Regions from separate parts of the Streptomyces sp. CRN 30 genome, predicted to be linked through region 1. Evidence: riboswitches for the same ligand, from Rfam matches in the RefSeq annotation. Region 1 holds a riboswitch; each other region holds the start of a gene.
What was found. Region 1 has a riboswitch for cobalamin ahead of UW392_RS40660 (ribonucleoside-diphosphate reductase subunit alpha). Riboswitches for the same ligand answer to the same signal wherever they lie in the genome.
Positions count from the first base shown of each region.

Region 2: another riboswitch for cobalamin. It lies ahead of UW392_RS16550 (energy-coupling factor ABC transporter permease); the one in region 1 lies ahead of UW392_RS40660 (ribonucleoside-diphosphate reductase subunit alpha).
Region 3: another riboswitch for cobalamin. It lies ahead of UW392_RS50475 (ABC transporter substrate-binding protein); the one in region 1 lies ahead of UW392_RS40660 (ribonucleoside-diphosphate reductase subunit alpha).

Region 1 is NZ_JAVRHI010000377.1:36,994-44,458, forward strand. Features, by position in the region: gene UW392_RS40645 (carbon starvation CstA family protein) at 1-1,003, shown strand, start outside; gene UW392_RS40650 (YbdD/YjiX family protein) at 975-1,175, shown strand; gene UW392_RS40655 (GNAT family N-acetyltransferase) at 1,259-1,765, shown strand; cobalamin riboswitch at 1,824-1,977, shown strand; gene UW392_RS40660 (ribonucleoside-diphosphate reductase subunit alpha) at 2,110-4,500, shown strand; gene UW392_RS40665 (ribonucleotide-diphosphate reductase subunit beta) at 4,557-5,513, shown strand; gene UW392_RS40675 (GlxA family transcriptional regulator) at 5,774-6,736, shown strand; gene UW392_RS40680 (cytochrome P450) at 6,776-7,465, opposite strand, start outside.
Region 2 is NZ_JAVRHI010000169.1:13,696-21,160, forward strand. Features, by position in the region: gene UW392_RS16515 (HD domain-containing protein) at 1-52, shown strand, start outside; gene UW392_RS16520 (hypothetical protein) at 49-726, shown strand; gene UW392_RS16525 (LLM class F420-dependent oxidoreductase) at 767-1,690, opposite strand; gene UW392_RS16530 (DUF6099 family protein) at 1,789-2,256, opposite strand; gene UW392_RS16535 (nucleotide pyrophosphohydrolase) at 2,415-2,771, opposite strand; gene UW392_RS16540 (cell division protein SepF) at 2,850-3,239, opposite strand; gene UW392_RS16545 (potassium channel family protein) at 3,421-3,975, shown strand; cobalamin riboswitch at 4,035-4,224, shown strand; gene UW392_RS16550 (energy-coupling factor ABC transporter permease) at 4,254-4,961, shown strand; gene UW392_RS16555 (energy-coupling factor ABC transporter substrate-binding protein) at 4,958-5,323, shown strand; gene cbiQ (cobalt ECF transporter T component CbiQ) at 5,324-6,079, shown strand; gene UW392_RS16565 (energy-coupling factor ABC transporter ATP-binding protein) at 6,081-6,992, shown strand; gene UW392_RS16570 (methylmalonyl-CoA mutase family protein) at 7,126-7,465, shown strand, end outside.
Region 3 is NZ_JAVRHI010000447.1:61,346-68,810, forward strand. Features, by position in the region: gene UW392_RS50450 (PDR/VanB family oxidoreductase) at 1-681, opposite strand, end outside; gene UW392_RS50455 (MSMEG_1061 family FMN-dependent PPOX-type flavoprotein) at 704-1,333, opposite strand; gene UW392_RS50460 (TetR/AcrR family transcriptional regulator) at 1,462-2,154, shown strand; gene UW392_RS50465 (ABC transporter ATP-binding protein) at 2,132-2,962, opposite strand; gene UW392_RS50470 (FecCD family ABC transporter permease) at 2,959-4,014, opposite strand; gene UW392_RS50475 (ABC transporter substrate-binding protein) at 4,011-5,072, opposite strand; cobalamin riboswitch at 5,127-5,327, opposite strand; gene UW392_RS50480 (ACP S-malonyltransferase) at 5,322-6,296, opposite strand; partial or broken gene UW392_RS50485 (beta-ketoacyl-[acyl-carrier-protein] synthase family protein) at 6,515-7,465, opposite strand, start outside.

The sequences.
Region 1 (7,465 bases):
AGCGGCCTCGGTGATCGACCCGGGCCTGTACTTCGCGATGAACGCGCCCGCCGGCGTCATCGGCGACACCGTGCAGAACGCCTCGCAGGTGGTGACGGGCTGGGGTTACTCCATCTCGCCGGAGGCCCTCGCCGAGGCGGCGCGGCAGGTCGAGGAGGCGTCCCTGCTCTCCCGCACCGGTGGCGCGCCCACCCTCGCGGTCGGCGTCTCGGAGATCTTCGCCCAGGTCACGGGCGACGGGATGCGCTCCTTCTGGTACCACTTCGCGATCATGTTCGAGGCACTGTTCATCCTCACCGCGCTCGACGCGGGCACCCGCGTGGGCCGCTTCATGCTCCAGGACACCCTCGGCAACGTCTACAAGCCGTTCCGCAACATCAGCTGGAAGCCGGGGCTCATCATCACCAGCGGCATCGTCTGCGCGCTCTGGGGCTACTTCCTGTGGGTGGGCGTCCATGAGCCGCTCGGCGGGATCAACCAGCTCTTCCCGGTCTTCGGCATCTCCAACCAGCTCCTCGCGGCGGTCGCGCTGACCGTGTGCACCACACTGCTGGTGAAGTCCGGGCGCCTGAAGTGGGCCTGGATCACGGGTGTTCCGCTCGCCTGGGACGCGACGGTGACGCTCACCGCCAGCTGGCAGAAGGTGTTCTCCAGCGACCCGCGCGTGGGCTTCTTCAAACAGCGGCAGGTCTATCAGGACGCCATCGACCGGGGCGAGGTGATCGCACCCGCGAAGACCATGGACGACATGCAGACCGTCGTCACCAACTCCACGGTGGACGGCGTCCTGACGGCCGTCCTGGCGCTGCTGATCGTCGTCGTGATGGCCGACGCGACCCGCGTGTGCGTACGCCATGTGCGCCGGCCGGCCCTGTCCACGCTGAGCGAGGCCCCGTACGTGAAGTCGGAACTGGACGCCCCGGCGGGGCTGCTCGCCACCCGCGAGGAGAAGGAACGGATGGAGGCGGAGCGGAATGCGGTCGGTGCTGGTCAGGGCGGCTGAGGGAGTGCGCTGGTACGTGCGGGAGCTGACCGGCGAGTCGGCGTACGACCGCTACGTGGCCCATGTGCGCACCCACGATCCGGACGCGACCGTGCCGTCCCGCCGGGAGTTCGAACGCGCGCGGACCGACCGGCAGGACACGGACCCGCGCCAGGGGTTCCGCTGCTGCTGACGGGCGGTTGCTGACGGGCGGTTGCTGACGAGCGGCCCCGGAAACCGCGGGCCGATGTCGTACCCCTGCGGCACACTGCGGCCATGGACATCACCATCAGGCCGGCCGTGCCGGAGGAGTACGGCACCCTCGGCGGGATCACCGCGTGGGCGTACCTCCGGGACGGGCTCCTCGACTTCGGCAAGGACGACGCCTACCTCGGTGTACTGCGCGACGTGGCGGGGCGGGCCGCCGCGGCCGAGGTGTCCGTCGCCGTCGGGGACGGCCGGGTGCTCGGCGGGGTGACCTTCGTGCCGACCGGCGGCCCCCTGGCCGACATCGCCCGGTCCGGCGAGGCCGAGATACGCATGCTCGCGGTGGCCGCCGAGGCACGCGGCCGGGGCGCCGGCGAGGCGCTCGTCCGCCGGTGCGTCGACCGCGCGCGGGCCACGCCCGGCTGCGTCCGCGTGGTGCTGTCCACCCAGCGGACCATGCGCGCCGCCCACCGCCTCTACGAGCGCATCGGCTTCACCCGCACCCCGGAGCGCGACTGGAACCCGCTCCCGGACGTCGACGACATCATGCTGATCACCTATCAGCTCACCCTCTGACACTCTCCGCAAAACTCCTCGCGACGGCCCGCGACACAACATATGGGGCCGCTTGCTCAGCCGGGCACCACATGTATGCTCGTGCTCGCTGTCGACGCAGGGGAATCCGGTGCGAATCCGGAACTGTCCCGCAACGGTGTACTTGTGCGTGTTCGTCCCACCGAGCGCGCGCTCGTCCAGTCCGAGTACCTGCCGACGGCGCGCCCGGCCGTCCGGCCCGGGCGCGATGACGTCCGGGCCTCGCGGATTGGGCCGGTGGACGCGCCGCGCACTGCCTCCCCGCACGTGCCCGTGTGCCTCCGCTCGCTCCGCCAGGCCCCCAGCCGAGCGAGAGAGAGCCCCACGTGACCGTCGCGCCACCCGACCCGGCCTCCGTCACCGCACCGGAAGCCGACGCTCCCGGTACCGCGCTGCTGCGCACCCTGACCGAGCTCACCGCCGACCTCCCGGACACCGACCCCGGCCGGGTCGCCGCCGCCGCGCTGCGCGGCCGGTCCGCGCACGCGGACGAGGCGGAGCTGCGGGAGCTGGCCACGGAGGCGGCGGCGGGGCTCATCTCCGAGGACCCCGCGTACTCACGGCTGGCCGCCCGCCTGCTGACGATCGGCATCGCCGCCGAGGCCGCCTCCCAGGGTGTGCGCTCCTTCTCCCGGTCGGTCGCCACCGGTCATCGCGAGGGCCTGGTCGCGGACCGCACCGCCGCGTTCGTGAGCCGGCACGCGGCCCGTCTCGACGCGCTGGTCGACACCGCCGTCGCCGAGGGCGCCGACCGGCGCTTCGGCTACTTCGGCCTGCGCACGCTGCACAGCCGCTACCTGCTCCGCCACCCGCTCACCCGGCAGGTGATCGAGACCCCGCAGCACTTCCTGCTGCGCGTCGCCGCCGGTCTCGCCGAGGACGAGACCGTCGAGGCCGTCGACGACGTGGCCGCCCTGTACGGCCTGATGAGCCGCCTGGAGTACCTCCCCTCCTCCCCCACCCTCTTCAACTCGGGCACCCGGCACCCCCAGATGTCGTCCTGCTACCTCCTCGACTCCCCCAAGGACGAGCTGGACTCCCTCTACGAGCGCTACCTCCAGGTGGCGCGCCTCTCGAAGCACGCGGGCGGCATCGGGCTCGCGTACTCCCGCGTGCGCTCCCGGGGCGCGCTGATCCGGGGCACGAACGGGCACTCCAACGGCATCGTCCCGTTCCTGAAGACGCTGGACGCCTCGGTCGCCGCGGTGAACCAGGGCGGGCGGCGCAAGGGCGCGGCCGCGGTGTACCTGGAGACCTGGCACGCCGACATCGAGGAGTTCCTGGAGCTGCGGGACAACACCGGTGAGGACGCGCGGCGCACCCACAACCTGAACCTCGCGCACTGGATCCCGGACGAGTTCATGCGCCGGGTGGACGCCGACGCGCCCTGGTCGCTGTTCTCCCCGTCCGACGTGCCCGAGCTGGTGGACCTGTGGGGCGCGGAGTTCGACGCGGCCTACCGGGCGGCGGAGGCGAAGGGTCTGGCACGGAGGACCCTTCCCGCCCGTGAGCTGTACGGCCGCATGATGCGCACCCTCGCCCAGACCGGCAACGGCTGGATGACCTTCAAGGACACCGCGAACCGCACCGCCAACCAGACGGCCGAGCCGGGCCACGTCGTCCACTCCTCGAACCTGTGCACCGAGATCCTGGAGGTGACGGACGACGGGGAGACCGCGGTCTGCAACCTCGGGTCGGTCAACCTCGGCGCCTTCGTCGACCCGGAGGCGGGTGGGGCGGGCGAGCTGGACTGGGAGCGGCTGGACGCCACGGTCCGCACGGCCGTGACCTTCCTCGACCGTGTCGTGGACGTCAACTACTACCCCACCGAACAGGCGGCCCGTTCGAACGCCCGCTGGCGGCCGGTCGGCCTGGGGGTGATGGGTCTCCAGGACGTGTTCTTCCGGCTCCGGCTGCCGTTCGACTCCCCCGAGGCCCGGGCACTGTCGACCCGCATCGCCGAGCGGATCATGCTCGCCGCGTACGAGGTCTCCGCCGGCCTCGCGGAGCGGCACGGTCCGCTGCCCGCCTGGGAGCAGACCCGTACGGCCCGGGGCGTGCTGCACCCCGACCACTACGACGTGGACCTCGCCTGGCCGGAGCGCTGGGCGGCCCTGCGCGAGCGCGTCGCCGCGACCGGGCTGCGCAACTCCCTGCTCCTGGCGATCGCGCCGACGGCCACCATCGCCTCGATCGCCGGTGTGTACGAGTGCATCGAGCCGCAGGTCTCCAACCTCTTCAAGCGCGAGACGCTGTCGGGCGAGTTCCTCCAGGTCAACTCGTACCTGGTGGAGGACCTGAAGCGGCTCGGCGTGTGGGACGCCCGCACCCGGGAGGCGCTGCGCGAGGCGAGCGGCTCGGTGCAGGACTGCTCCTGGATCCCCGCCGACGTACGGGCCCTCTACCGCACCGCGTGGGAGATCCCGCAGCGCGGCCTGATCGACATGGCGGCCGCCCGGACCCCGTTCCTGGACCAGTCGCAGTCGCTCAACCTCTTCATGGAGACGCCGACCATCGGCAAGCTCTCCTCGATGTACGCGTACGCCTGGAAGTCGGGCCTGAAGACGACGTACTACCTGCGTTCGCGCCCGGCGACCCGCATCGCCCGCGCCGCACGGGCGCAGGCCACCGTCCCCGCACAACAGACGGCCGGGGCCGACCCCGAAGCCGTCGCCTGCTCCCTCGAGAACCCCGAGACCTGCGAGGCCTGCCAGTGACGACCACCCGTAACACCAACCTGCTCGACCCCGGTTTCGAGCTCACCCTCCGCCCCATGCGCTACCCCGACTTCTACGAGCGCTACCGGGACGCCATCAAGAACACCTGGACCGTGGAGGAGGTCGACCTCCACTCCGACGTCGCCGACCTCGCCAGGCTCAGCCCGGCGGAGCAGCACCTCATCGGCCGGCTGGTCGCCTTCTTCGCGACCGGTGACTCGATCGTGGCGAACAACCTGGTGCTCACCCTCTACAAGCACATCAACTCCCCCGAGGCGCGCCTGTACCTGTCGCGGCAGCTGTTCGAGGAGGCCGTGCACGTCCAGTTCTACCTGACGCTCCTGGACACCTACCTGCCTGATCCGGAGGACCGCGCGGCGGCCTTCGCGGCCGTGGAGAACATCCCCTCCATCCGCGAGAAGGCCGAGTTCTGCTTCAAGTGGATCGACTCGGTGGAGGAGATCGACCGGCTGGAGTCGAAGGCCGACCGGCGCCGCTTCCTGCTCAACCTGATCTGCTTCGCCGCCTGCATCGAGGGCCTGTTCTTCTACGGCGCCTTCGCCTACGTCTACTGGCTGCGCAGCCGGGGCCTGCTGCACGGTCTGGCCACCGGCACCAACTGGGTGTTCCGCGACGAGACGATGCACATGTCCTTCGCGTTCGACGTGGTGGACACCGTCCGCAAGGAGGAGCCGGACCTCTTCGACGACGAGCTGCGCCGGCAGGTGACGGACATGCTGCGGGAGGCCGTCGAGGCCGAGCTGCAGTTCGCGCGCGACCTGTGCGGTGACGGCCTCCCGGGGATGAACACCGAGTCGATGCGCCAGTACCTGGAGTGCGTCGCCGACCAGCGGCTGACCCGCCTCGGCTTCGCGCCCGTGTACGGCTCGGAGAACCCCTTCTCCTTCATGGAGCTTCAGGGCGTGCAGGAGCTGACCAACTTCTTCGAGCGGCGCCCCTCCGCGTACCAGGTGGCGGTGGAGGGTTCGGTCGGCTTCGACGAGGACTTCTGACTCTCCCTCTGCCGGTCGTCCCTCCGCCGTCCCTGCTCGGCCTCCCTCAGCTGACGGTCGATGCGCAGCTCGCGCACGATGCCGGTCAGCGCGGGGAGGACGAGCAGGGCCAGGAGACCGAGGACGGCCAGCATTCCGACGAGTGCTTGCGTGTGTGCCGTATCCATGGACACCACTCTCGCGCCGGACGCTCCTTACCGTCAGTGGCAGAACTGCCACACCCCCTCGATTTACTGCCAGCCCTGCGCGACACTGGCGGCATGCTGCGGAACGTGGCCGTCGTACTGCTCGACGGAGTGCACCCCTTCGAACTGGGCGTGGTCTGCGAGGTGTTCGGGATCGACCGGAGCGACGAGGGGCTGCCCGTGTACGACTTCGCGGTGGTCTCCGCGGAGGGCCCCACGCTCACCACGCACGCCGGGTTCACCATCTCCACGCCGTACGGCCTGGAGCGGCTCGACGAGGCGGACCTGATCGCCGTGCCGGCCGGTGAGAGTTACCTGGGGCGGGACTTCCCGCCCGCGCTGCTCAACGCGCTGCGCCGGGCCGTGGACCGGGGCGCGCGGGTGCTGAGCGTCTGCTCCGGGGTCTTCCTGCTGGGCGCGGCCGGACTGCTGGACGGCCGGCGGTGCGCCACGCACTGGCGGCACGCCGACGAGCTGGCCCTGCAGTACCCGCGCGCGGCCGTCGAGGCGGACGTGCTGTACGTGGACGAGGACCCGGTCATCACCTCGGCCGGCACCGCCGCCGGCATCGACGCCTGTCTGCACATCGTCCGCAAGGAGCAGGGCACCGAGGTCGCCAACGCCATCGCCCGCCGCATGGTGGTGCCCCCGCACCGGGACGGCGGCCAGGCCCAGTACGTCGAACGGCCGCTGCCCCGCTCGCGGTGCGACACGGTCGGCGAGGTGCTGGTGTGGATGGAGGAACACCTCGATGCGGAGGTGACCGTCGAACAGCTCGCCGACCGCGCCCACATGTCCCCGCGCACCTTCGCCCGCCGCTTCCAGCAGGAGACGGGCACCACGCCCTACCGCTGGATCCTGCGCCAGCGCGTGCTGGCCGCCCAGCGCCTGCTGGAGGCCACGGACGAGACGATGGACGCGATCGCGGGCCGCACCGGCTTCGGTACGGCGGCCGTGCTGCGCCACCACTTCGTACGGACGCTGGGGACCACCCCGTACATGTACCGGCGCACGTTCAGGGGCCCCGAGGCCGCCTGAACGCGCGCGCCGGCACCGGGCGCCGTCACCTCACCGGCGTCACCTGGGGACCGCCCGCACCAGCAGCCGCCGCGGGCGGAGCGTGATGCCCACCCGGGGCGTGGCGTTCGAGCCGGGCGCCTGCTCCAGCCGCCAGCGCCGCGCCACGGCCGCCGTGACCAGGGTGAGCAGCGCCATGGAGAAGTGGTCACCCGGGCACTTCCGGTTGCCCACGCCGAACGGCCTCATCGCGTACTTGGGCACGGCCCTGACCCGTTCCGGGAGCCAGCGGTCGGGGTCGAACTCCAGGTGCCGCTCGTACGACCGCGGGTCGCGCTGGATCGCGTACGGGCTGTACATGATGTCCGCGCCGGCCGGGATGCGGTACCCGCCGAGGTCGGTCTCCGCGACCGCCCGGCGCGCGAGGATCCAGACGACGGGGCGCAGCCGCATCGCCTCGACGACGACGTTGTTCGTGTGGGACAGCCGGTGGACGTCCGCGAAGGTGACGGGCCGGTCCCCCACGACGGACTCCACCTCCGCGCACACCGCGTCGGCGTGCCCGGGGTGCTCGGTGAGGACCTGGAGCAGCCACATGACGGTCGTGCCCACGGTCTCGCCGCCGGGGGTGAGGAAGGCGACGACCTGGTCGTGGATCTCCTGCTCCCCGATGGGGGCGCCGTTCCCGTCCTCGGCCTCCAGCAGGGCGGTCAGCAGGTCGTCCGGCCGGCGGCCGGAGGCCCGGCGTTC
Region 2 (7,465 bases), on a different contig from region 1:
GTGTGCAATGTTCGCGGCACGCCCTCACTTGTTCCGGGCGAGCGATACGTGACGGAAGAACCCCACCAGTCCTTCCATGCGCCGTTCCTCGACTGGATAGGTGACTCCCCACGCACCGCTGGCCTGTCCGACCTCATCCGGCTGCTGGGATCCGACTCGGTGTACTTCATCGGAGGCGCCGTCCGGGATTACCTGTTGGGCTCTCCAACCGATGCGGTACGTGACGTCGACCTGCTCTACGACGGCCGAATCGACCGCGTGCGTCACCTCCTGGAACGACGCCATGAGGTGACGCGAACGCGTTTCGGCAACCCCTCGGTTCGGCTCGGCGAGCATCTGTACGTGGACGTGTTCCCGCCTGCGACGCCTTTCGGCGAACCGGTACCGCTGCCCGAGGCCCCGCTGTACTGCGACACCACTGTCAACGCGATCGCCCTGAACGCCGCCCATGGACGGGTTCTCGATCCGACAGGCGGACTGCGCGACCTGCGCGGACGCCGGACCCGCCTGCTGCCGCTGGGATGGGCGGCGGATGCTACGACACAGGCTCATCTCCTGGCCAAAGTCGTGACGTTGAGTCGACGCCACAACCTGTCCTACGTGGACCTCCACATCGCGGACAGCGCCGCGGATCGGCTGCGGGCATCGAGTTTTGACGACGAGGTGTCTCGGCATGTGCAGACGTATACCGATTGGCGGGACGGTGCCTGCGTGGAGGCACCATGACCCCGGGCTGCCGACGCGCCGCGGGGTCACGTGCCGGGCCCTAGGACAGCTGCGACTGCACCTGGGCGGAGATCAGCTCCAGGTGGTCCAGGTCGTGCAGGTCGAGGACCTGGAGGTAGATCCGCTCGGCGCCGACCTCGGCGAAGCGGCCGATGCGGTCGACGACCTCGGCCGGGGATCCGGCCAGTCCGTTGGCCTTCAGCTCGTCCACCTCGCGGCCGATGACGGCGGCGCGGCGGGCGACCTCGGCGTCGTCCTTGCCGACGCAGACGACGAGGGCGCCTGAGTAGGTCAGCTCGTCGGCGTCCCGGCCGGCCTCCTCGGCGGCGGCCCGGACCCGGCCGAACTGCCGTGCCGTGTCCTCGATCGAGGCGAAGGGGATGTTGAACTCGTCGGCGTACTTCGCCGCCAGCCGCGGGGTGCGGGTGGCGCCGTGGCCGCCGATCAGCACGGGGATCCTGGACTGCGCGGGCTTGGGCAGAGCCGGCGAGTCGGTGAGGTCGTAGTACGTGCCGTGGAAGTCGAAGGTCTTGCCCGGCTCGGTCGCCCACAGGCCGGTGACGACGGCGAGCTGCTCCTCCAGGCGGCCGAACTTCTCCTTGGGGAAGGGGATGCCGTACGCCTTGTGCTCTTCCTCGAACCAGCCCGCGCCGAGGCCGAGTTCGACGCGGCCGCCGGACATCTGGTCGACCTGGGCCACCTGGATGGCGAGGACGCCGGGCAGCCGGAAGGTACCGGCGGTCATCAGTGTGCCGAGCCGGATGCGCTTGGTCTCGCGGGCGAGGCCCGCCAGGGTGATCCAGGCGTCGGTGGGGCCGGGGAGGCCGTCCACGGAGCCCATCTTCAGGTAGTGGTCACTGCGGAAGAAGGCGTCGAAACCGAGGTCCTCGGTGGCCTTGGCGACGGTGAGCAAGGTGTCATAGGTGGCCCCCTGCTGGGGCTCGGTGAAGATGCGGAGATCCATGTCCCCATCCTGCACGCTCGGCCGCCGTACGCTTCTCACCCCTCCCCTGCGTGCCGGGGGCGCACGCGGGAGTGACCGGGTCCGAGACTCCCCACCCGTCACCCCGCCTCCCGCTCGGGCACCCCGTCCTCGTCCGCCAGTCTTCGCAGCATCTGGAGGACTCGGTCGCGGGACTCGTCCGCCGCGTCGATGGCCTCCATGCACTGCCAGTACGTGGACTCGTCGTCCGCCGCGCAGGCCGTGGCGACGAGGGCGATGCCGGTCTCCGCGAGCAGTGCCGCCAGGCGCAGCAGGCACTGGCGGGCGTCGCCCAGCTCGGTGAGCTGGGCGGCGCGCAGCTCACCGGGGGCCAGCTCCGGGGTGTCCAGCACGCCGCAGCCGCGGCCCGCCACCTCGGTGAGTCCCAGCGCCTCGCCGCGCAGGGACGGCGGCCCGAAGACCGCCAGTCTGCTCCCTATGGCCTGGGCCAGCGCCTGCGCCTGCCACACCTCCGCCAGCGTCTGCGGCACGTCGCCGCCGGCGGTCAGGGCACGCCTGCTCGTCAGGATGAGCCGCACCGCGTCCATGGGGCCGCCCCCGTCCGTCCCGACGCGTTCGCGACGCGTCCGCCCGACTCCATTGTCCACTACCCAGAGTGAGGGCGTGTGGGACGAAAAGCCAGAGGAAGGCGGAAATCTCTGGACAACAAATCGGTTGCGACCGGTGAAACAACTACTGTGAGTAATTACGGAGTTGAGCGTTCCGTCGACTCCCGGACGGCCGGGAACCGCGTCTCGTTGCGGTCGATCTTCGCGGCGAGCGCGGCCAGCGGGTCGACGCCCAGCACCTCGCAGAACTGCAGGAGGTACGCCAGTACATCGGCGACCTCGTCGCGGACGCGGTGCGCCGAGCCGGGGTCGTCCATCACGCGGGCCGACTGCTCGGGCGTCAGCCACTGGAAGATCTCCACCAGTTCGGACGCCTCGACGCTGAGCGCGGCGACGAGGTTCTTCGGCGTGTGGTACGGCTGCCAGTCGCGCGCCGCGGCGAACTCGGCCAGTCTGCGCTGGAGCGTCCGCACGTCCAGGGGATCATCGGTCACGGTTCCAGGAATACCACCGCCGCCGCGACCGCCCCCGGCCGCCCGCACGCTCCGGAGCCGACCGGCCCCGCCCGCCTCTCACATCCCGGGGACGCTCGCCCCCTCCATCAGTCCGGTCACCTCGGTCCCGGCCGGTGTGAGCAGGAACACATTCCGGTCCACCCGGTGCATCCCGCTCGCCAGCCCGAAGACGACGCCCGTACTGAAGTCCAGGACGCGCTTCGCGACCACCGTGTCCGCGCCCGTCAGGTCGAGCAGCACGGGGATGCCCGCCATCAGGGTCTCGGCGACCTCGCGGGCGTCCGCGAACACATTGACCCGCATCACCACGAACCGACGCCTGGCCTCGGTCTCCGCCTCCGGCAGCGCCCGGTGTCCCACCGAGGACGGCCAGGCGTCGCGTCCACGCAACGGAACGACCTGGGCGAGCCCCTCCCACTGTTCATCGGTGACGTCGTGGCTGTTCACCGGCTCCCCCCGCTCCGACTCGCCTTCAATGCCTGCACCAGCCAATTCTTACGCCAAGTCACCCGTTCGGCCCAACAGCGACACGATCCGCGACAGCGGCGGCGTCCGGCAGGAGGCACAACGGGTGCGTCCCGCGCCGGTCCGGCGTTGACTGGACGGGACCCACCGCGGAGGGGGAACCATGGCGGACGGACCGAAGAGCGGAGCCCCGAAGCGGCACGCGCCGTGGCCCGCGGCACGCACCTGGCTCTGGCGCACCGCCGCCACGGCGGCCGTGGTGGTGACCGCCTACTTCCGGCTCCCCTTCGACCGCCTCGGCACCCGCCACCCGGGCCTGGCCTGGCTGCTGTTCGCCCTCGTCCTCGCCGGTGTCGCCGTGCTGCTGCTGCGTCAGGTGCGGCACGTCCTCACCGGGCGCCCCGGCACCCGGCCGGGGCTCGCCATCACCCTCCTCATCATCCTGACCGCGCACACCTTCGCCGCCTGCTACTACATCCTGTCCCGGCAGCCGGGCGAGTTCTCCGGACTGCGCACCCGCGTGGACGCCCTGTACTTCACCGTGGTCACGTTCGCCACCGTCGGGTACGGCGACGTCACGCCCCGGGGGCAGGCGTCCCGGGTGGTGACCGTGGTGCAGATCCTGTACACGTTCGTCTTCCTGACGGCCGCCGCCACGGCTCTGGCCCAGCGGGCCCGCGACCTCGTGCTGAGGCGCCCGGACGACCCGGCCCCGTGACGGCCCGCCACCGCGGCGCCGGCGCCCCGGGCACGCTTGTCACCACCCCCGGCCGCGCACTACTGTCGCCACGCCTTGGTGAACGGGAAACCGGTGTGATGCCGGTGCGGCCCTCGCCACTGTGAATCGGGAAGTCCGGCTCCGGCCCCCTACGAGGGGGCAGCCACTGGGTCCTCGCGGCCCGGGAAGGCGGAGCACGGGCGGTGGTACCCGTCAGCCAGGAGACCGGCCAAGGCGCGTCGTCCATCCACGAGGTGCTGGAGAGGGTCTGCTGAGTCATGCACATAGCCGAGGGTTTCCTGCCTCCGGCGCACGCGATCGCCTGGGGTGTCGCGTCGGCGCCGTTCGTCGTCCACGGAGTACGTTCCCTCACCCGTGAGGTCCGCGAGCACCCGGAGAGCACCCTGCTCCTCGGTGCCGCCGGGGCCTTCACGTTCGTCCTGTCCGCCCTGAAACTCCCCTCCGTCACCGGCAGTTGCTCCCATCCCACCGGTACCGGGCTGGGCGCGATCCTGTTCCGGCCGCCGGTCATGGCGGTGCTCGGCACGATCACGCTGCTGTTCCAGGCGCTGCTGCTGGCCCACGGCGGCCTGACCACGCTCGGCGCCAACGTCTTCTCCATGGCGATCGTCGGCCCGTGGGCCGGGTACGCCGTCTACAGGCTGCTCCGGCGCTACGACGTGCCGCTGATGGTCACCGTCTTCTGCGGCGCGTTCGCCGCCGACCTGTCCACGTACTGCGTCACCAGCGTGCAGCTCGCGCTGGCTTTCCCCGACCCGGGCAGCGGGTTCTGGGGCGCGCTCGGCAAGTTCGGCTCGATCTTCGCGGTCACGCAGATCCCGCTCGCGGTGAGCGAGGGCCTGCTCACGGTGGTGGTGATGCGGCTGCTGGTGCAGTCGAGCAAGGGCGAGCTGACCCGGCTGGGCGTGCTTCCGGCGAAGCCGGGGACCGGGGAGAGCGCGACGCGGGAGGCGGTGGCCAAGTGAAGCGGAACACGAGGATCAATCTCCTGCTGCTGCTCGCGGTGGCCGTGCTGGCGGTGATCCCGCTGGTGTTCGGTCTCGGCGACCACAAGGAGGAGCCGTTCACCGGGGCCGACGCGGAGGCGGAGACAGCGATCACGGAACTGGAACCGGAGTACGAGCCCTGGTTCTCGCCGCTGTACGAACCGCCCTCCGGGGAGATCGAGTCGGCGCTGTTCGCGGCGCAGGCCGCGCTCGGCGCGGGCGTCCTCGCCTACTACTTCGGGCTCCGCAGAGGCCGGCGGCAGGGCGCGGAACAGGCCCTGGCCGACCGGCGGGACGCCTCCGTGGGCAACGGGGGCAACGTGGGCGACGTGGGCGACTGAGTGCTGCCGATCGACGCGGCGGCGCACAGCAGTCGCTGGCGCCGCCGCCACCCCGTGGACAAGGCCGTGCTCGGACTCGGCCTGACCGTGCTCGCGATCTCGCTGCCCGCCTGGCCGGGAGCGGCCCTGGTGCTGGTCACCGCCGTGACCGTGCTGCTCGGCCCGGCGGGGGTGCCCGCGCGGCGGCTGTGGCGGGCCTGGCGGGTGCCGCTCGGCTTCTGCGTGACGGGTGCGCTGCCGCTGCTGGTGCGGGTCGGGGGCCCGGACGGTTTCGTCTCGGCCGCCCCCGGCGGCCCGGCGCACGCCGCCGGACTGCTGCTGCGTACGTCGGCGGCGTCGCTCGGCGTGCTGCTGTTCGCGTTCACCACCCCGATGTCCGATCTGCTGCCGCGTCTGGTGCGGGCCGGGGTGCCGGCCCCCGTCGTGGACGTCGCCCTGGTGACGTACCGCATGAGCTTCCTGCTCCTGGACTCCGTACGGCGGATCAGGGACGCGCAGGCCGCGCGGCTCGGGCACACCACGCGGGCCGCCGCCTGGCGCTCCCTCGGCGGGCTCGGCGCGACGGCGTTCACGCGGGCCTTCGGCCGGGCGGCCCGGCTCCAGAGCGGACTCGCCGGGCGCGGCTACGACGGCTCCCTGCGCGTCCTGGTCCCCGAGGCCCGCGTCTCGGGCCGGTTCACGGCGGCGAGCCTGACGCTGCTCGGCGCGGTGGCCGCCCTCACCTTCGTACTGGATTCGTACGGGAAGGGCCGCTGACATGAGCGGAGACGCCCCGCCACTGGTCGCCCTGCGGGGCGTGTCCTTCGCCTACGAGGAGGGGCCCGTCGTCCTGGACGGCCTGGACTTCGAGGTCCGCGAGGGCCGGGCGCTGGCGCTGCTCGGCCGCAACGGCAGCGGCAAGACCACCCTGATGCGGCTGCTCAGCGGCGGACTGCGGCCGCGTGCCGGCCGGTTGACGCTCGGGGGTGAGCCGGTGACGTACGGCCGTGCGGGGCTGACCCGGCTGCGGACCACCGTGCAACTGGTGGTGCAGGACCCCGACGACCAGCTCTTCGCGGCCTCCGTCGGCCAGGACGTGTCGTTCGGGCCGCTCAACCTCGGTCTGCCCGACGCGGAGGTCCGCGCCCGCGTCGAGGAGGCGCTGACCGCGCTGGACATCGCGGCACTGGCCGACCGCCCCACCCACCTGCTCTCCTACGGGCAGCGCAAGCGGACGGCGATCGCGGGCGCGGTCGCGATGCGGCCCCGGGTGCTGATCCTGGACGAGCCGACCGCGGGGCTCGACCCGGACGGCCAGGAACGGCTGCTGGCCACCCTCGACGGGCTCCGCGCGGCCGGGACGACGGTCGTCATGGCGACCCACGACGTCGACCTCGCCCTGCGCTGGGCCGACGACGCGGCACTGCTCACCCCCGAGGGCGTCCACACCGGCCCGGCCCCCCGCGCCCTGTCCCGCACGGACCTCCTGACCCGTGCGGGCCTGCGCCTCCCCTGGGGCATCGCGGCGACCCGGCTGCTCCACACCCAGGGTCTCCTGCCGGAGCAGGCACCGGGCCCCCGGACGGCGGAGGAACTGGCCGCCTTGGCCACGCATGACAACGCGCCCCCTCAGGGGCGCGGGGAACTGCGCGACCAGCCCCAACGGCCGTGCACCCGCCCCGCCACCTGAGGCATCACCCCTGACGGCCGAAGAGCCCGAGCACCGCCGGACGGGTGAGCGTCGCACGTCACATCGTCGGAGAGAACAAGGTCACAAGTGCGGCCTCTGCTGCCCGCCCGCCGTCCTGGCCTAGCATCCGACCATGACGGTCCTGCCTGACGACGGGCTCCCGCTGGCGGCCGAGTTCCCTGACGCGACACATGAGCAGTGGCAGCACCTCGTGGCGGGTGTCCTGCGCAAGTCCGGCAAGGAGATCTCGGACGCCGAGGCGGAGCAGACGCTGTCCACCGCACTGGAAGACGGGTTGCGCGTACGGCCCCTGTACACGGCGCGGGACGCCGCGCCCGACCCCGGGCTGCCGGGATTCGCGCCGTTCACGCGCGGCGCGCGCGCCGAGGGGAGCACGGGCGGCGGCTGGGACGTACGCCAGCGCCACACGGCCACCGGTGACCCCGCGGACTCCGCCGCGGTCCTGGCCGATC
Region 3 (7,465 bases), on a different contig from region 1:
CACCTCGAAGGCGGTGTCGGGCCCGAACGCGCGGCGCAGCGGCCGGAACCGCTCCGCGTGCAGCCGCCCGGCGGGGAACGCCTCCTCGGCGGCGGCCAGCAGCGGCGCGGGACCGCAGGCGTAGACGAGGGTGTCGTCGGGGAGTTCCGCCGCCAGGGCGCGCAGGGAGGGCCGGCCCCGCTCCCGGGTGGCGACCAGGCGCACCCGTTCCCCGTACGCGGCGCGCAGGGTGTCCGCGAAGGGCATGGCGGACACCGACGGTCCGACGTAGAGGAGTTCGGCGGGGAGTCCCGCGTCGGTGACCGCCCGCAGCATCGGCAGGACGGGGGTGATGCCGATGCCCGCAGCGAGGAACAGGTAGCGCGGGGCGGGCAGCAGCGGGAAGTGGTTGCGCGGCTCGGAGATCTCCAACAGGCGTCCGGGGCGCAGGAAGCGGTGAACGTACTCCGATCCGCCGCGGCTGAGCCGGTCGTGGCGGACGGCTATGCGGTAGGTGTCCAGGTCGGCGGGGTCGCCGCACAGCGAGTACTGCCGGGTCAGCCAGTTGGGCAGCCGGACGTCGATGTGGGCGCCCGGTTCCCAGGGCGGGAGCGGCCCCGGGGTGCCGCGCAGGGTGAGGGAGACGACGTCGTCGGTGACGGGTTCGATGCGGTCGACGAGAACGGTCCGCGTCGCTGCCATGGGTGAGTTCCTCGCTGTCCGGTCAGTAGAGGGTGCGGTAGCCGTCTTCGAGGAGCCGGTCCACGGCGGCGGGGTCGACGTCCAGGCCGAACTGCGCGGTGAACGTCTCGCCGGCCGACGGCATCTCCTCGGCGAGGGCCTGGGCGGCGGGGTCCCACAGCCGGGACCGGATGAGGGCGCGGCCGCAGTGGTAGTAGACCTCCTCGACCTCGACGACCACGGCCAGCACCGGGCGCCGGCCCTCGGTCTCCATCCGGGTCAGGACGTCGGGTTCGTCGGTGAGGTAGCCGCGGCCGTTGACGCGCAGGGTCTCCCTGAGGCCCGGGACGAGGAAGAGCAGTCCGACGCCGTCGTTCTCGGCGAGGTTGGTGAAGGAGTCGGCGATGCGGTTGCCCGGTCGGTCCGGGACGGCCAGCGTCCGGTCGTCGAGCACCTTCACGAAGCCCGGGTAGTCACCCCGGGGCGAGGAGTCCGCGCGGCCCCGGGCGTCCGCGGTGGCCATCGTCAGGAACGGCGAGTGGGCGATGAAGCGGCGGAAGAACGGATCGAGGCGGTCGGTCTTCTTCCGCGCGGTCATCGCGTCCGGCTCGCCGAGCAGGGCCCGGACGCCGTCCGGCGCGAGGCGTCGTGGACGGGTGGCGACATGACTCATGGGGATGTGTCCTTCCCGAGCGGGTCCGGCAGCCGTCCTTGACGGTTTCGCCGCAGGTCATGACAGTATTGTGAGCAATCATTCAGGTCTTGCGCCACTCGCTTTCACGGCGCCGTCCAGGAGGTGTCATGAGCCCCGACCGCCAGGGGATCGCCCCACGTAAACAGCCCCGTCAGGTGCGCGCGGAACTCACCCGGGACCGCATCCTCGACGCGGCTGCTCACGTTTTCGGGGAGTACGGCTATGCCGCGGGGACCACCAACCGCATCGCCGAGCGGGCCCGGGTGTCGATCGGTTCGCTGTACCAGTACTACCCGAACAAGGACGCGATCCTGGCGGAGCTGCTCACCCGCCACCTCGACCGCGGCCAGGCCTCCGTCGAGCGGCTCCTGACGGAGGGCCTGCCCGACTCGCTGGAGGACATCCTGCGGCGTTTCGTCCGCGCCTCCGCCGAGAACCACCAGGACGACCCGCAGCTGCTGCGCGTGATGGTGGAGCAGGGGCCGCGCTCGGCCGAGCTGCTGGAACGGGTGACGGTCTTCCAGCGGGAACGGATCGCCTACGCGCTGGAGCTGCTGCGGACGCACCCGGAGGTCCGGGTGGCCGACACCGTCGTCGCCGCGCGGATCCTGGTGGCCACCGTCGAGATTCTGATCCACACGATGGTCGCGGCCCCCGACCCCGTCGACGTCACGCGGCTGGAGGACGAGATCGTCGCCATGCTGTTCCGCTACCTCACCGGCGCTTCCGGTGCCTCCCTCGCTACCGGTGCTACCGCTACTACCGGCGCTACCGGCGCTACCGGCGCAGGAAGCGGATGACCGGGTGGCCGTGGCCGTCGGCGACCTCCGCGCGGACCCCGTAGACCTCCTCGATGAGGGACGGGGTGAGGACGTCGCCGGGCACGCCCTCGGCGACGGCCCGGCCCTCCCGCAGCACGAGGAGCCGGTCGCAGTACATCGCGGCCAGGTTGAGGTCGTGCAGGGCGATCACCGTGGTGACCGGCAGGGACACGACCAGCTCCAGCAGGTCCAGCTGGTGCTGGATGTCCAGGTGGTTGGTGGGTTCGTCCAGCAGCAGTTCGCGCGGCTCCTGCGCGAGGGCGCGGGCGATCTGGGCGCGCTGGCGCTCGCCGCCGGACAGGGTGTGCCAGGACTGGTCCGCGCGGTCGGTGAGCCCGGCGCGGGCGAGGGCGGCGGTGACGGCCGGGCCGTCCTCGGGCGAACCGGCGGCCCAGGGGCGGCGGTGCGGGATGCGGCCGAGGGCGACGACGTCCCGGACGGTCAGTTCGGTCTGGGTGTGCGCGTGCTGTTCGACGGTGGCGATACGCCGGGCCGCCGCCCGGCGGCCGACCCCGGCGAGCGGGCGGCCGTCGAGGGTGACGACACCGGCGGAGGGCTGGAGCACCCCCGCGAGCAGCCGCAGCAGGGTGGACTTGCCCGACCCGTTGGGGCCGAGCAGGCCGATCGTCTCGCCGGTGCGCGGGGCGAGGGTGACGCCGTCCACGATGAGCCGCCCGCCGGCGCGGCGGGCGACGCGGTCGGAGCGGAGGCCGTCGCCGGCGGGGGCGGGGGGCCGTGTGCCGTCGGCGGGGGGCCGTACGTCGTCTGCGGGGGCCCTGCCGGTCATGTGCGCCTCCTGCCCCGGTAGAGCACGGCCACGAAGGCCGGTACGCCGATCAGGGACGTCACCACTCCCACCGGGATCTCCTGGGGGTCGAGGACGGTACGGGCGAGGGTGTCCACCCACACCAGGAAGACGGCGCCGGTCAGGACGGTGACCGGCAGCAGCCGGGCGTGGGCGGTGCCGGTGAGCGCGCGGGTGGCGTGCGGCAGGACCAGGCCGACGAAGCCGATCGCGCCCGCGCAGCTGACCAGGGCCGCGGTGAGCAGCGCGGTCGCGCACAGCAGCACCAGCCGGGTACGGCCCACCCGTACCCCGAGGCTGGCGGCGGCCTCCTCGCCGAAGGTGAACGCGTCGAGGGTGGCGGAGTGGACGAGGCACACCACGAGGACGGCGGCGAGCACTCCGGCGCACAGCAGCACCTGGGTCCAGGTGGCGCCGGTGAGGGAGCCCAGCAGCCAGAACAGCACGCCGCGGGTGGTCTCGGCGTCCGCCGACGTCAGTACGGTGAACGAGGTCAGCGCCGAGAAGAGCTGCATGGCGGCGACGCCGGAGAGCACCACGCGGTCGACGCTGCCGCCGAGGCTGTGGCTGACCACCAGGACCAGCGCGAACGACAGCAGGGCGCCGACGAACGCGCCCGCGGACAGCGACACCGCTCCCCCGCCGACGCCGAGCACGATCACGGCGACCGCGCCGGTCGAGGCGCCGGAGGAGACGCCGAGGACGAACGGGTCGGCGAGCGGGTTGCGCAGCAGGGACTGCATGACCGCGCCGCACAGGGCCAGTCCGGCGCCGCAGACCGCGGCGAGCAGGGTGCGGGGCATGCGCAGGTCCCACACGATGCCGTCCCGCAGCGGGGCGAGGGTGCCCTCACCGAACCCCAGGTGGGCGGCGACCGAGGACCACACGTCGCCGGCGGAGATGTCGGCGGGGCCGATGGTCACGGCGACGGCGACCGACAGCGCCAGGGCAGCGAGGCCCGCGGCGGTCAGGAGCGGGGTCGTCCGCGCGCCGGGCACGTGCCGGCGCACGTGCCCGTCGGCAGGCCGGGTCACTTGCCGAGTCCGAGGTCCCGGAGACCGGCGGCGACCTGTTCGATCCCCTCGACCGTGCGGATGGACGGGTTCATCGCCTGTCCGCTGAGCAGGACGTACCGCTTCTTCTTCACCGCTGTGAGGTTGCGGGTCGCCGGGTTGGTCTCCAGGAACTCGATCTTCGCCTCGGCGGTCTCGGCGGTCTGGGACTTGCGGGTCAGGTCGCCGAGGACGATGACGTCGGGGTCGCGGTCGGCGACGGTCTCCCAGTTGATCTGGGGCCACTCGTCGTGGGTGTCGGAGAAGACGTTCTTCGCGCCGAGGGCGCGGGTGATGGCGCCGGGGGCGCCGCAGCAGCCCGCGAGGTAGGGCGACTGGGAGTTGGCGAACCAGTACATGAGGGAGACACCGGACGCGTCGAGCCCGTCGGTGGCCTCGCGTACGCGGTCCTTCAGCTCACCGACCAGTTCGTCGCCGCGTTCCTCGACGCCGAAGGCGCGGGCGAGGTCGGTTATCTCGCCGTAGACCGTGCCGAGGGTGAGGGGGGTGCTGCGGGAGCCGTCGCCGCCGCTGTCGTTGTCCTTGCCGGCGGCGCAGTCGGACGGGGAGACGTAGGTGGGGACGCCCAGCTTCTCGAACTGTTCGCGGGTGGCGACGCCGCCCGTGCCGAGGGTGGAGACGAAGGACGCGGTGACGAAGTCGGGTCCGGCGTCGAGGACCTTCTCGAAGGAGGGGTTGTTGTCGGCGAGCCGGGGCACACCGGCGTTCGCCTTCTCCAGGCCCTTCATCACCGGGTCGGTCCACGTGGCGGTGCCGGCGAGGCGGTCCGCCAGGCCCAGCGAGAGGAGGATCTCGGTGCTGCCCTGGTTGAGGGAGACGGCATGGGCGGGTGCCGACGTCAGGGTGACGTCGTGGCCGCAGTTGCGCAGCGTGACCGGGTAACCGGTGGCGGCGGAGGCGCCGTCCGACGCGGTGCCCTTTCCGCCGGAGGTGCCGCCGGCGGTGGAGCACGCGGTGAGCAGCAGGGCGGTGGTGAGCAGGAACGCGGCGGAACGGGGGGTGGTGCGGAGCACGGGCATGCCTCGGGTGTCGGGGCTCTGGACGCGGAGCCTGGCCTACGGTCGACCTCCGCGCGGGGGCGCGGAGGTGCCAGCAGGTCTTCGGACTCGGGTTCGTCCGGACGGGGCGCCTTCCCAGGACGCCGCCGCGTGCGCGGTGGTCGTCCCAGTGGCGATCGTGCCCCGCCCGTCCCCCTCACCGCTGCGCGTCAGTTCCGGATTCGCACCGGATTCCCTGACCACCGAGGTGGCGTGACTGGCCTCGGCAGACTACCAAGGGCCCGGACCGGGCCGGCGCGGCGGGGCGACGGCGTTCAGCCGGCGCAGTATGCGGTCCGCGGCGACAGGGGTGCGCAGCGGCGCGGCGGTGGCGCAGCCGGGCAGGCCGGCCCGGACCAGGCCGCTGAGCAGGGCGCGGGGGCCGCTGTCGATGAACGTGGTGAAACCGGCCCGGCGCAGGGTGAGCAGGGTCCGGTGCAGTTCCATCGGTTCGGTGAGGTGGGCGGCGGCCGTGGTGCGCAGGTGGGCGGGGGTCGTCGCCCAGCGGCCGGCGGTGGTGTGCACGGGAAGGACCGGCCGGGCGAGCGGCTGGGCGCGCAGCAGGCTGCGGAAGGAGCGGTGGACCTCGTCGAGGAGGGGGTGGTGGAAGGCGGTACGGCTGGTCAGCGGGGTCACGCGGTGCCCGCTGTCCTCAAGTGCGCGGCGTACGTGGGCGAGTTGGGCGTCGGGGCCGGCGAGGACGACCTGCGCGGGGGCGTTGCGGGCGGCGATCCGCACCTGGGGGGTACCGCAGGCGCGGATGAGGTCCGCGGCCTGTCCTGCGGTGGTGTCGGTGGCCAGTATCCCGGCGGCGGGGAGGGCGGCGGTCCGCAGCAGCCGGTCGCGGATGCGGAGCAGTTGGACGCCCTGGCGCACGGTGACGGCTCCGGCGACGGTGAGGGCGGCCAGGTCCCCGACGCTGTGGCCGAGGACCGCGTCGACGCGGTGGCGGGTGAGGCCGAGCAGGACGGTGGCGGAGGCGACCACCGCCGCGTAGGTGGCGAGGTCGAACCCGAGGGGGTCGCTCCGCAGCAGTTCCTCGGGCGCGGGCGCGTCCTCCTCGGTGAGCAGCCGGCCCACCGGCACGCGCAGCGAGCCGTGGGCCGGGGCGTGGGTGTCGACGGTGGTCAGCACCTCGGCGACGGCGGGGACGTACCGCAGGTGCCGCAGGGCCCCGGGCAGGTAGGCCCCCTGCCCGGGACACATCAGCAGCACCCGCGCCCGGTCACCCGGCGGGTCGGTTCCCAGGGGGTGGGGACACCGAACCGCGTCCCCGCCCCCTCCGGCCCGACGGAGATCACCTCGGCTTGAGGCGTCCCGCCCCGAGGGCCACCCGGACGACACGAGCCCCTGGTGCACACGGTCCGCCCCGCCGGAGACCGTGGGAGGGCCGTGTTCGGGGGCTCGGGTCGGTGGTCGGGGGGTCATGGGAGTGTCGTGAAGGCCAGCGCGACGTTGTGGCCGCCGAAGCCCATGCTCGTGCTGAGGGCCGCCAGGGGCCCGGACGGCAGGGGCTCCGGCGTGCGGCCGACCACGTTCAGCTCGATCGCCGGGTCGACGCGTTCGAGGCTGCGGGTGGGCGGCGCCGTCCGGTCCCGCAGGGCGAGGACGGTCGTGACCGCCTCGATCGCCCCGGCGGCGCCCAGCGTGTGGCCGAGCGCGGCCTTGGTGGCGCTGACGGACACGTCGTCGAGGACCTTGCCGAAGGCCGTGCGCAGGGCCTGCGCCTCGCTGAGGTCGCCGACCGGCGTGGACGTCGCGTGGGCGTTGACGTGCCGGACGTCCTCCGGCAGGAGGTCCGCGTCGTCGAGGGCGGCGGCGACCGCGGCGGCGCACCCCGCCCCGCCGGGCGCGGGCTGCGCGATGTGGTGGCTGTCGTTGGTGATGCCCGCGCCGGTGAGCCGGCAGTGCGCCCGCGCACCGCGGGCGGCGGCGTGCCGGGCGCTCTCCACCACGACCATCCCGGCCCCCTCCCCCAGGACGAACCCGTCCCGCTCGGCGTCGAAGGGCCGGGACGCCCGGTCGGGGTCGTCGCACCGCCGGGACAGCGCGCGCAGCCGGGCGAACCCGGCGAAGATCAGCGGGTGCAGGCCCGCCTCCGCGCCTCCCGCGACCACGACGTCGGCGCGGCCCTCCCGGACGAGGTCCAGGGCCTGCGCGAGGGCCTCCGCGCCGGACGCGCAGGCGCTGACCGGGGTGTGCACCCCGGACGTCGCGCCGACCATCAGGCCCACCTCGGCGGCGGGGTGGTTGGGCAGCATGAGCGGGATGGCACGGGGGCTGACCCGGCCGAACCCCCCGCTCTCCATCCGGCGGTTCTGCTCCAGGATGCTGGTGAGCCCGCCGAGTCCCACGCCGACGACGACGGCGACCCG